Regions from separate parts of the Ruminococcoides intestinihominis genome, predicted to be linked through region 2. Evidence: a T-box and tRNA genes for the amino acid it is inferred to sense, from the RefSeq annotation. Region 2 holds a T-box; the other holds one or more tRNA genes.
What was found. A T-box is a leader RNA that pairs with one kind of tRNA and senses whether it is charged. The one in region 2 lies ahead of alaS (alanine--tRNA ligase), so its partner is inferred to be a tRNA-Ala.
Positions count from the first base shown of each region.

Region 1 (4,954 bases), on a different contig from region 2:
GAACTAAAGACATATAGCTTTACTTTGACAGGTACAGAAACCGATTCAAAGGTTAAGGTATATCTAAACGGTCAGCTATATCAGGAATATACAATTGACTTCCAGAATAAGAAGGCAACCCCAACATACCATGACTATGTTATAGCAACAACTACAACTACTGCACCTCCTACTACTCAGGAAGATACAACTGTTGCACCTACTCAGGATATAACAACAGTTTCACAAGATACAACAAACTATAACACAGAGCCAACTCAAGAACCACAACCTACTACTGCTCCGGCATATTAAAGGTGTTTTTTAATGAATAGTGTAGAGGGTAGAATTATAAAAGCAATCAGTGGTTTCTATTATGTAGAAACCACTGACAATACATATGAATGTAAGGCAAGAGGTTCTTTTCGTAAGACAAGCAAAACTCCTGTAGTTGGAGATTTAGTGACAATCTCTATACCTGAAAGTGGTTATCCTACAGTTGAAGAAATATATAAGCGAAAGAACTCTATTGTTAGACCACCAATGGCAAATATTGACACATTGGTTATAGTCTGTAGTACAGTTTCTCCTGCACCAAACTATACAGTTATTGACAAGATGACTGCAACTGCTGTATATAACAATATTGAACCGGTTATTGTAATCTCAAAGTCAGATATAAAAAGTGGTGAAGAAATATATAACATCTATAACAGTACAGGTATCAAGACTATACTTTATTCTTCTGTTACAGGGGAAGGTGTAGATGAAATATATTCACTTTTACCTAACAAAATCACTGCCTTTATTGGCAACAGTGGTGTTGGTAAGTCAACTTTACTTAATAAGCTTTTTCCTGATTTTCAGCTAAAAACAGGAGAAGTTAGTGATAAACTTGGCAGAGGTCGTCATACAACAAGAACTGTTGAATTACTGAAGTTTAATGGTGGTTATGTTTGTGACACACCCGGGTTTTCAACTATGCAACTTGAAAAGTTTAATATTCAAGACAAAACCCAACTTCAATATATGTTTCCTGAATTTGAAGATTATATCGGTCAGTGTAAGTTTACTTCATGTAGCCATACTTGTGAAAAGGGTTGTGCTATTCTACAAATGGTAGAAGAAGGCAAAATTCAAAAGTCACGACACAATAGCTATGTTGATATGTATAATGAAATAAAAGACATTAAAGAATGGGAGAGAAGAAAATGAGATGTGTAATTATTTCCGGTTCACCGGATACAAATGTAGAAGAAATCAAAAGCCTATGTACAAGTGATGACTTTATTGTTTGTGCTGATTCAGGTTATTCTTTTGCAAAGAAAGCAGGTCTGACTCCAAACCTAATTATCGGTGACTTTGATTCACTAAAGGAAGAACTACCACAGAACACAGAAGTTGTTAAGCTAAATACCCATAAGGATGATACTGATACAGAACATTGTGTAATGGAATGTATCCGTAGAGGCTATAAGGACTTCTTACTACTAGGTTCAATCGGTGGTAGAACCGACCATACATTTGCAAACATTGCAACTCTGGCATTTCTCTCAGAATATAACTATAACGGTATTGCAAGAAACAACGGTGAGGAAATTCGTATCCTAAAGGAAGGTTCATACGAAATGAACAACAAGAAAGGCCTTATTTTCTCAGTGTTCCCTTATGGTTGTGAAAGTGTAAATGTTACATATAAAGGTGCAGAATATATGTTAAACAACAAGACTTTAACATATAATGTATCTCGTGGCATTAGCAATGTTTTTGTTGATGATGAAGCTGAAATCACAATCAACAGAGGCAGAGCAATCCTATTAACTTATTATAAATAAGAGGTTTTTATGCTATATAATATGTGTGGTTTAAATGTTTATTATGAACCCAAATATAAACAGACAATTACTCGTTCTGAAAAATATTTAGCAAAAAATCAAAATTTAAAACCAGACATAACTCTTAATGTTACAGAAGAAAGGATAGATAACTATATCCTTTCTTTTCCTCATATATCAAGGTCACTTGCTGAGTATGTAATTTATGGAATGATATTTTACGAAGCAATCTTAGATTATGACGGAATACTTCTTCATTCATCAGCAATATCTGTTGATAATGAAGCCTATCTTTTTACTGCAAATAGTGGTACAGGAAAGTCAACCCATTGTGCTTTGTGGATGAAGTATTTTGGGGACAGAGCCGTTATGATAAATGACGACAAACCGGTTATCAGAATAATTGATAATAAGATATATGCTTGTGGCACACCTTTTTCAGGTAAACATGATATTAATAAAAATATTTTAGTACCACTAAAAGGTATTTGTTGTATCAACCAAGGCAAAGAAAATGTTATCAATAAAATATCTACCAAGAAAGCTATAGGAAAATTCCTGCCACAAACACTTTGTATTAATGATAAACAAAAAATGTCAAGCCTATTAACTGTTCTTGATAAAGTTCTCAGCAATGTAAATGTGTATGAACTGTTTTGTGATATTTCTGAAGATGCAGTAAAAACATCTTATAATATGATGAGCAAAAATTAGTGGTGATATTATGGCAAAAAAACAAGAAAAAACTAATGTAATGAGAATTCTTGACCAAAAGAAAATTGAGTATTCTCACTATGCTTATGATAATACAAAACTTAACGCAGAAGAAGTAGCAAATGCTCTTAATCAAGAAGTAGGCAAGGTTTTTAAAACCCTTGTAACTGTTGGTAAAAGTAAAGAACATTATGTTTTTGTTGTACCGGCAAATAAAGAACTTGATTTAAAGAAAGCTGCCAAAGTTGCAAAAGAAAAGTCAATAGAGATGATTCACCAAAAAGAACTTTTGCCACTAACAGGATATATCCATGGTGGCTGTTCGCCAATCGGTATGAAAAAGCAGTTTAAAACTTTTATCCATAAGACTGCTAATGACTATGATACTATCTACTTTTCAGCAGGTAGGGTAGGTAACCAGGTTGAGTTGTCACTATCCTCATTGCAAAAGGTAATTCCTGTTGAAGTAGCTGATATTATAAAAGATAATTCTTGATTTTTTCATTACCTTGTGATAGAATTATCTTATTGAACGGGGATGTAGCTCAGCTGGGAGAGTACCACAATGGCATTGTGGGAGTCGAGGGTTCGAGCCCCTTCATCTCCACCAAAGAAAAGCCCATAGATAAGCCACTTTTAGCTAACCTATGGGTATTTTTTTATTTCTTTAAAAGAAAATGACGAAAAAACGGCGTAAAAATTAAAATAAAATTTTAAACTATTGAAAATAATAATAAGTAAGAGTATAATATTATTAAAGTAAAAATTATGGGAGCTTGTGTTACAGGCTGAGAGGAAGATATAATCTTCGACCATTACCTGATTTGGATAATGCCAACGTAGGGATATATTTATTAATGTATTTTGAGAAGTTACCCAAACATAGGGTAGCTTCTTTTTTTACTTATAGGAGGTGCAAAAGTGGTAACAATTAACGGTAAAGAAGTTGATATGTCAGGAAAGACTATTTCACAGTATCTGGAAATTGCAAACTATAACCCAAAGACTATTGCAGTTGAATGTAATGAAGTAATTATCTCAAAGTCTGATTATGAAACAACTGTACTAAAAGATGGTGATGTAGTAGAAGTTGTTAGCTTTATGGGTGGAGGCTAATTTCTTCTTAAGAAAAAATAAAACAAACTTGATATACATTGAAAGAAGGAAATTATAATGGAAAATGATAAACTTATCATTGGTGGTCATGAATTTAACTCAAGATTTATTTTAGGTTCAGGTAAGTATTCTATGAAACTTATTGACTCAGCTATTAAGGATGCCGGTGCTGAAATTATTACACTTGCAGTTCGTAGAGCTAATACTAAGGAACAAGAAAATATCCTTGATTATATTCCAAAGGGTGTTACATTACTACCTAATACAAGTGGTGCAAGAAATGCTGATGAAGCAGTAAGAATTGCAAGACTAGCCAGAGAACTTGGTTGTGGCAACTTTGTAAAGATTGAAATTATGAGAGATAGTAAGTACCTGCTTCCTGATAACCAAGAAACTATTAAGGCTACAGAAATTCTGGCAAAAGAGGGTTTTGTTGTAATGCCTTATATGTATCCTGACCTAAATGTTGCTCGTGATTTAGTTAATGCCGGTGCAGCATCAATTATGCCTTTAGCTTCACCAATCGGTTCAAATAAAGGTCTAGCTACTAAAGATTTTATCCAAATTCTAATTGATGAAATTGATTTACCAATTATTGTAGATGCCGGTATCGGTAAACCTTCTCAGGCTTGTGAAGCAATGGAAATGGGTGCATCAGCAATTATGGCAAATACTGCATTAGCTACTGCCGGTGACTTACCATTGATGGCATCTGCATTTAAGAATGCTATAGAAGCCGGTAGAAAGGCATACTTATCAGGATTAGGCAGAGTTCTAACTCGTGGTGCATCTTCTTCAGATCCATTAACAGGTTTCTTGCGTAATTAAGAGGTGAATTTTAATGGAAAACGAATTTTTAATTGACTCAGAGTTTTTGTCACCAAAAGCACTTGAGAAGAAACATAGACTGGAGAATGACCCATCATACCGTAAAAACCATATGGAATATATGCCCGGTATGGAAGTTATTGAGTCAGATGTTTGTAAGAATGTAATGGACCATATGAATTCTTATGACTATTCAAAATATACTGCAAAAGATGTACGAAAAGCACTTGAACATGAAACTTGTTCTATAGAGGATTTTAAAGCACTTTTATCACCTGCAGCAGAACCATTCCTAGAACAAATGGCTCAGAGAGCAAGAGTAGAAACAAGTAAGCATTTTGGCAATACCGTATATATGTTTACGCCGTTATACATAGCAAATTATTGCGAAAACTATTGTGTTTATTGTGGCTTTAACTGTTACAATCACATTAATCGTATGAAACTTTCAATGGAACAAATTGAAAAAGAAATGAAAGTTA
Region 1 covers NZ_JBBMEY010000001.1:142,400-147,353, reverse strand. The annotation lists gene pknB (Stk1 family PASTA domain-containing Ser/Thr kinase) at 1-294, shown strand, start outside; gene rsgA (ribosome small subunit-dependent GTPase A) at 307-1,194, shown strand; gene WMO18_RS00765 (thiamine diphosphokinase) at 1,191-1,814, shown strand; gene WMO18_RS00760 (hypothetical protein) at 1,824-2,528, shown strand; gene ybaK (Cys-tRNA(Pro) deacylase) at 2,539-3,024, shown strand; tRNA gene WMO18_RS00750 (tRNA-Ala) at 3,063-3,138, shown strand; TPP riboswitch at 3,287-3,391, shown strand; gene thiS (sulfur carrier protein ThiS) at 3,450-3,644, shown strand; gene WMO18_RS00740 (thiazole synthase) at 3,702-4,472, shown strand; gene thiH (2-iminoacetate synthase ThiH) at 4,486-4,954, shown strand, end outside.
Region 1: it has a tRNA-Ala gene. The T-box ahead of alaS (alanine--tRNA ligase) is inferred to sense a tRNA for this amino acid. The anticodon was not compared.

Region 2 (4,954 bases):
AATAGTGTCCTTGTTGTGCCGGGTTTGGGCTTTAGTCCCGATGGCAAGAGAATCGGCTATGGCAGAGGATATTATGATAGATTTATTTCCCATTATAATGGGAAAGTTGTTGGTATGTGTTACCATCAGCAAGTGAAAATGAATATTCCTGTGGAAGAAACCGATGAAAATATCAATGTTTTAATCACAGAGCAATATACCAGAAACATCTGATTGAAGGTGCAATATGAGTAATAATAATTTTGAAAATGAAGAGTTAAGACTTAAGAAAGAAAGAGAAAAGAAGGTAGCTTCTTTCCATCTACATATTGATGAAGATGAACTTGACAGACCTTATCATAAAAGGGAAGAAAGACCAAGAAGACAAAGAGTAGATAGAGAAACTATGCCAAGGCTGACTGATAGTCAAGAGCTTAATTCCTTTAGTGGTGGCAAAACCAGAGCTGAAGTAGAAAAGGATATGAAGAAAGCTGACAAGAAACATCAGAAAGAAGCCAAGAAAAGGGAAAAGCGTAAGTCTAAGAAGAATAAGCGTATCTTTACAATTATTTGGCTTGTAATGGTTATTATGGCCGGTGTGGTTCTTTCTAAATATATGCTAACAGGTGTAGATGACCTACTTGCTATTTCTCGACCTGAAGCAAATGAGGTTACTGTTAAGATTGAAAAGACAGATACTTTTGATGATGTAATTGATAAGCTATATGATAAAGGTGTTATCAAGGACAAGAAGTTCTTTAAGTTCTATGGTAGTATGAAACATGTTGATAAGTACCTTGAACATGGTACTATTAAGCTAAAGACTAACCAAGACTATGAGGCTATTATTAATACTTTGGAAAGTCCATACGACAATGTTAAGTCTGTTGAAGTACAGATTACAGAAGGTATGAACATTAACGAAATTGCCAATAAACTAGTTAAGAAGAAGGTTCTTTCTGATAAGGATGAGTTCCTAAGCTTATGTAACAGTGATCAGTTTGATGATGATTATGCTTTCCTAAAGGTTCTGGGCAAGGCTAAGTCAAATGGTAGATACTATAAGCTGGAAGGTTATCTATATCCTGATACATATACTTTCTATGAAAACGAAGAACCTTCACTAACTGTTAGTAGAATGTTAAGTAACTTTGCTGAAAAGAATGTTAATACTCTAAGCAAGGCTGACGGTTATTCTAAGAAAGTTTCTGTTGAAGATAGAGCAGAAGATACAGGTTATACATTTGACCAGATTATGACTATAGCATCTCTAATTCAAGCAGAAGCTGCCGATAAGGATGATATGTACAATGTAAGTTCTGTTATTCACAACAGACTTGATTCAGGTAATGCATCCGATTATGCAAAGCTGGGTCTTGACTCTACAATTTACTATCCTTATCGTGATGCAAAGCATGTACCTGCATCTAAGGGTGGCAAAAAGTATAGCAGTAAATACAACACATATAAGATTAAGGGACTACCAAGTGGTCCAATATGTAACCCAAGTTCAGAGGCTATTGAGGCTGCTATTTATCCAAATAGCACAAGCTACTACTACTTCTGTCACGATACTAAGACAGGTCAGGCTTACTATGCTTCTACAGCAGAAGAACATGAATATAATCTATCTATAAGTGGTAACAAATAATGAGTAATATTGAAATTAAAAGACCGGAAATTTTATCTCCTGCAGGAGATATGGAGTGTATAAAGAATTCACTAAAGTTTGGTGCAGATGCAGTTTATCTTGCCGGTAAACAGTTTGGTATGCGTACTGCATCCAAAAACTTTGACAATGATGAGCTTAAGAAAGCAGTAGAACTTGCCCATTCTTATGGCAGTAAACTTTATGTAACTTGCAATACTTTGCCTAGAAATAACGAAATGGCAGTACTACCTGATTTCCTTAGTTATGCTGATGAAATCGGTGTTGATGCTTTTATTATTGCAGACCTAGGTGTTTTTGAACTTGCCAAGAAATATGCACCGAATGTTGAAAGACATATTTCAACTCAGGCAGGTATTGTAAACAGCGATACTGCAAATGCTTGGTACAATATGGGTGCAAGTAGGGTTGTTCTTGCAAGAGAAATGACTTTTGACGATATTGTTGATATTAGAGCAAAGATTCCTAAGGAACTTGAGATTGAATGTTTTGTACATGGTGCAATGTGTGTTTCATTCTCAGGTAGATGTTTAATCAGCAGTTACCTAACAGGCAGAGATGCCAACCGTGGTGACTGTGCTCAGCCTTGCAGATGGAAGTACCATCTTTATGAAGAAAATAGGGAAGGTCAGTTCTTCCCTGTAGAAGAGGCTGATGGTGGCACATACCTATATAATAGTAGAGATATGTGTATGATTGAGCATATTCCTGAGCTTATTGAAAGTGGAATTTCTTCCCTAAAAATCGAGGGTAGAGCAAAGAGTGCTTACTACTGTGCAGTTACTACTAATGCATATCGTCATGCAGTAAATGACTATATGAAAGAAAGAGAAAACTACACTCTAAAGCCTTGGATTAAAGAAGAACTTGAAAAAATCAGCCATAGAGAATACAACACAGGTTTTTACCTTGGCAAAGAACCTGGACAAGTTACTTCAAACGGTGGCTACATTAGACATTATGATGTAGTGGCAGTTTGTGAAAGTAATGAGGGTAATGTGTCAAATATCACTCAGAGAAACAAATTCTTTGTTGGTGATACACTTGATGTTTTGCCACCTTCCGGTATTCCATTTACAACAGTTTGTAAGGAACTAAAGAATAAATATGGTGTTGCAGTTGAAAGTGCACCTCATGCAATGGAAGAACTGATTATGACTACAGATAAAGAAATTCCACCTTCTTCTGTAATTCGTAAAAAGCGTTCTTGACAAACCATTTTTGCTGGTTTATAATACTAAAGGAATATGAAAAAGCTGTGAGTAGGAAGAATGTAAAATGTTCTTTTTTAGAGAGAGTAGGGTTGGTGAAACTACTTAAAGAATTTTTACAGGGCCAACCTATTAGCTCTGTGTGATGAACACAGCGTATCTCTGCGTTAAAGAGTCCGAGAGGGAGAGCATTATTGCACTTCAACTAGGGTGGTACCACAGGAATTATCCTGCCCCTAATTTTAGGGGCAGGTTTTTTATTTTTCATAAACAATTATTTTTTATATTAATTAAGGAGAGAAAACAATGCAGTGGACTGGTCTTAATGAGTTAAGAGAAAAATTCTTATCATTTATGGAATCAAAGGGTTGTCTAAGACTTCCTTCATTCCCACTAATTCCAAAGGATGACAAAAGCTTACTACTAATCAACAGTGGTATGGCTCCAATGAAAAAATATTTTACAGGTGAAGTTACACCTCCTAAGACAAGAGTTACTACTTGTCAGAAGTGTATCCGTACTCCTGATATTGAAGAAGTAGGTATCACTGACCGTCACGGTACTTACTTTGAAATGCTAGGTAACTTCTCATTCGGTGATTACTTTAAGAGAGAAGCTACTGCTTGGGCATGGGAATTCTTTACTAAAGTTCTTGAAATCCCGGCAGAAAAGCTATATATTTCAGTTTATCAAGATGATGATGAAGCATTTGATATTTGGACTAAAGAAGTAGGTGTTGACCCTAGCCATATGGTTAGACTAGGCAAGGCTGATAACTTCTGGGAACATGGTAGTGGTCCTTGTGGTCCTTGTTCTGAAATCTATTACGATAGAGGGGAAGAACACGGTTGTGGTAAACCTGACTGTGGTGTTGGTTGCGAATGTGACAGATTTATGGAAGTTTGGAACTTAGTATTTACTCAGTTTGATAATGACGGTCACGATAACTACACTCCACTTGACCATCCAAACATTGATACAGGTATGGGTCTTGAAAGACTTGCTTGTGTAATGCAAGGTGTTGATAACCTATTCCTAGTTGATACTGTTCAGAACATTATGAAGCATATTTCTTCAATTGTTGGTGTTAACTACGGCGAAGACCCTAAGACAGATATTTCACTTAGAGTTATTACTGACCATATTCGTTCTACAACATTTATGATTGGTGATGGTGTTATGCCATCAAATGAAGGCAGAGGCTATGTTCTGAGAAGACTGCTTAGAAGAGCAGCTCGTCATGGTAGAATTCTTGGTTACACAGACCCATTCCTATATAAAGTTGCCGATACTGTTATTAAAGAAAACGAAACTGCTTACCCTGAACTTCGTGATAAGCGTGACTTTATCGTTAAGGTTATTGAAGCTGAGGAAGATTCTTTCAGCAAGACAGTTAAGCAAGGTATGCAGATGCTTGAAGATATTATTGCTAAAGCAGATAGCAAGGTTCTTTCCGGTGATGATGCATTTAAGCTAAACGATACATTCGGTTTCCCAATTGACTTAATTAAGGAAATTGTTTCTGAAAATGAAATGTCAGTTGATATTGAAAGATTCCAGGAACTTCTACAGGAACAGAAGGATCGTTCAAGAGATGCCCACAAGAATGCCGGTGCTGAGGCTTGGCTATCAGATAGCATTGACTTCTCTGATGTTGACAAGACAGAATTTAAGGGCTATAAGGTAACTTCTTGTGAAAGCAAGATTCTTGCTATGGTTAAAGACGGTGAGAGAGTTAAGGCTCTTACCGAAGGTGAAGAAGGTCTTATCATTCTAAACAGAACTCCTTTCTATGCTGAAAGTGGTGGTCAGATTGGTGATACCGGTGTATTAGTTGCAGACAACACAGTTGTTACTGTAAATGACACAACTAAGGATGCATCAGGTATCTTTATGCACACAGTAAAGGTAGAAAAAGGTGTTGTTGCAGTTGATGACGCTGTTTTTGCTAAGGTTGACAGTAAGAGAAGAATGAACATTACTCGTAACCATACAGCAGCTCACTTACTACAAGCAGCATTAAGAGAAGTTTTGGGTACTCATGTTGAACAGGCAGGTCAGTTAGTTTCTGATGATTACTTTAGATTTGACTTTA
Region 2 covers NZ_JBBMEY010000014.1:1,175-6,128, reverse strand. The annotation lists gene WMO18_RS05120 (5-formyltetrahydrofolate cyclo-ligase) at 1-213, shown strand, start outside; gene mltG (endolytic transglycosylase MltG) at 227-1,630, shown strand; gene WMO18_RS05110 (peptidase U32 family protein) at 1,630-2,859, shown strand; T-box leader at 2,898-3,100, shown strand; gene alaS (alanine--tRNA ligase) at 3,166-4,954, shown strand, end outside.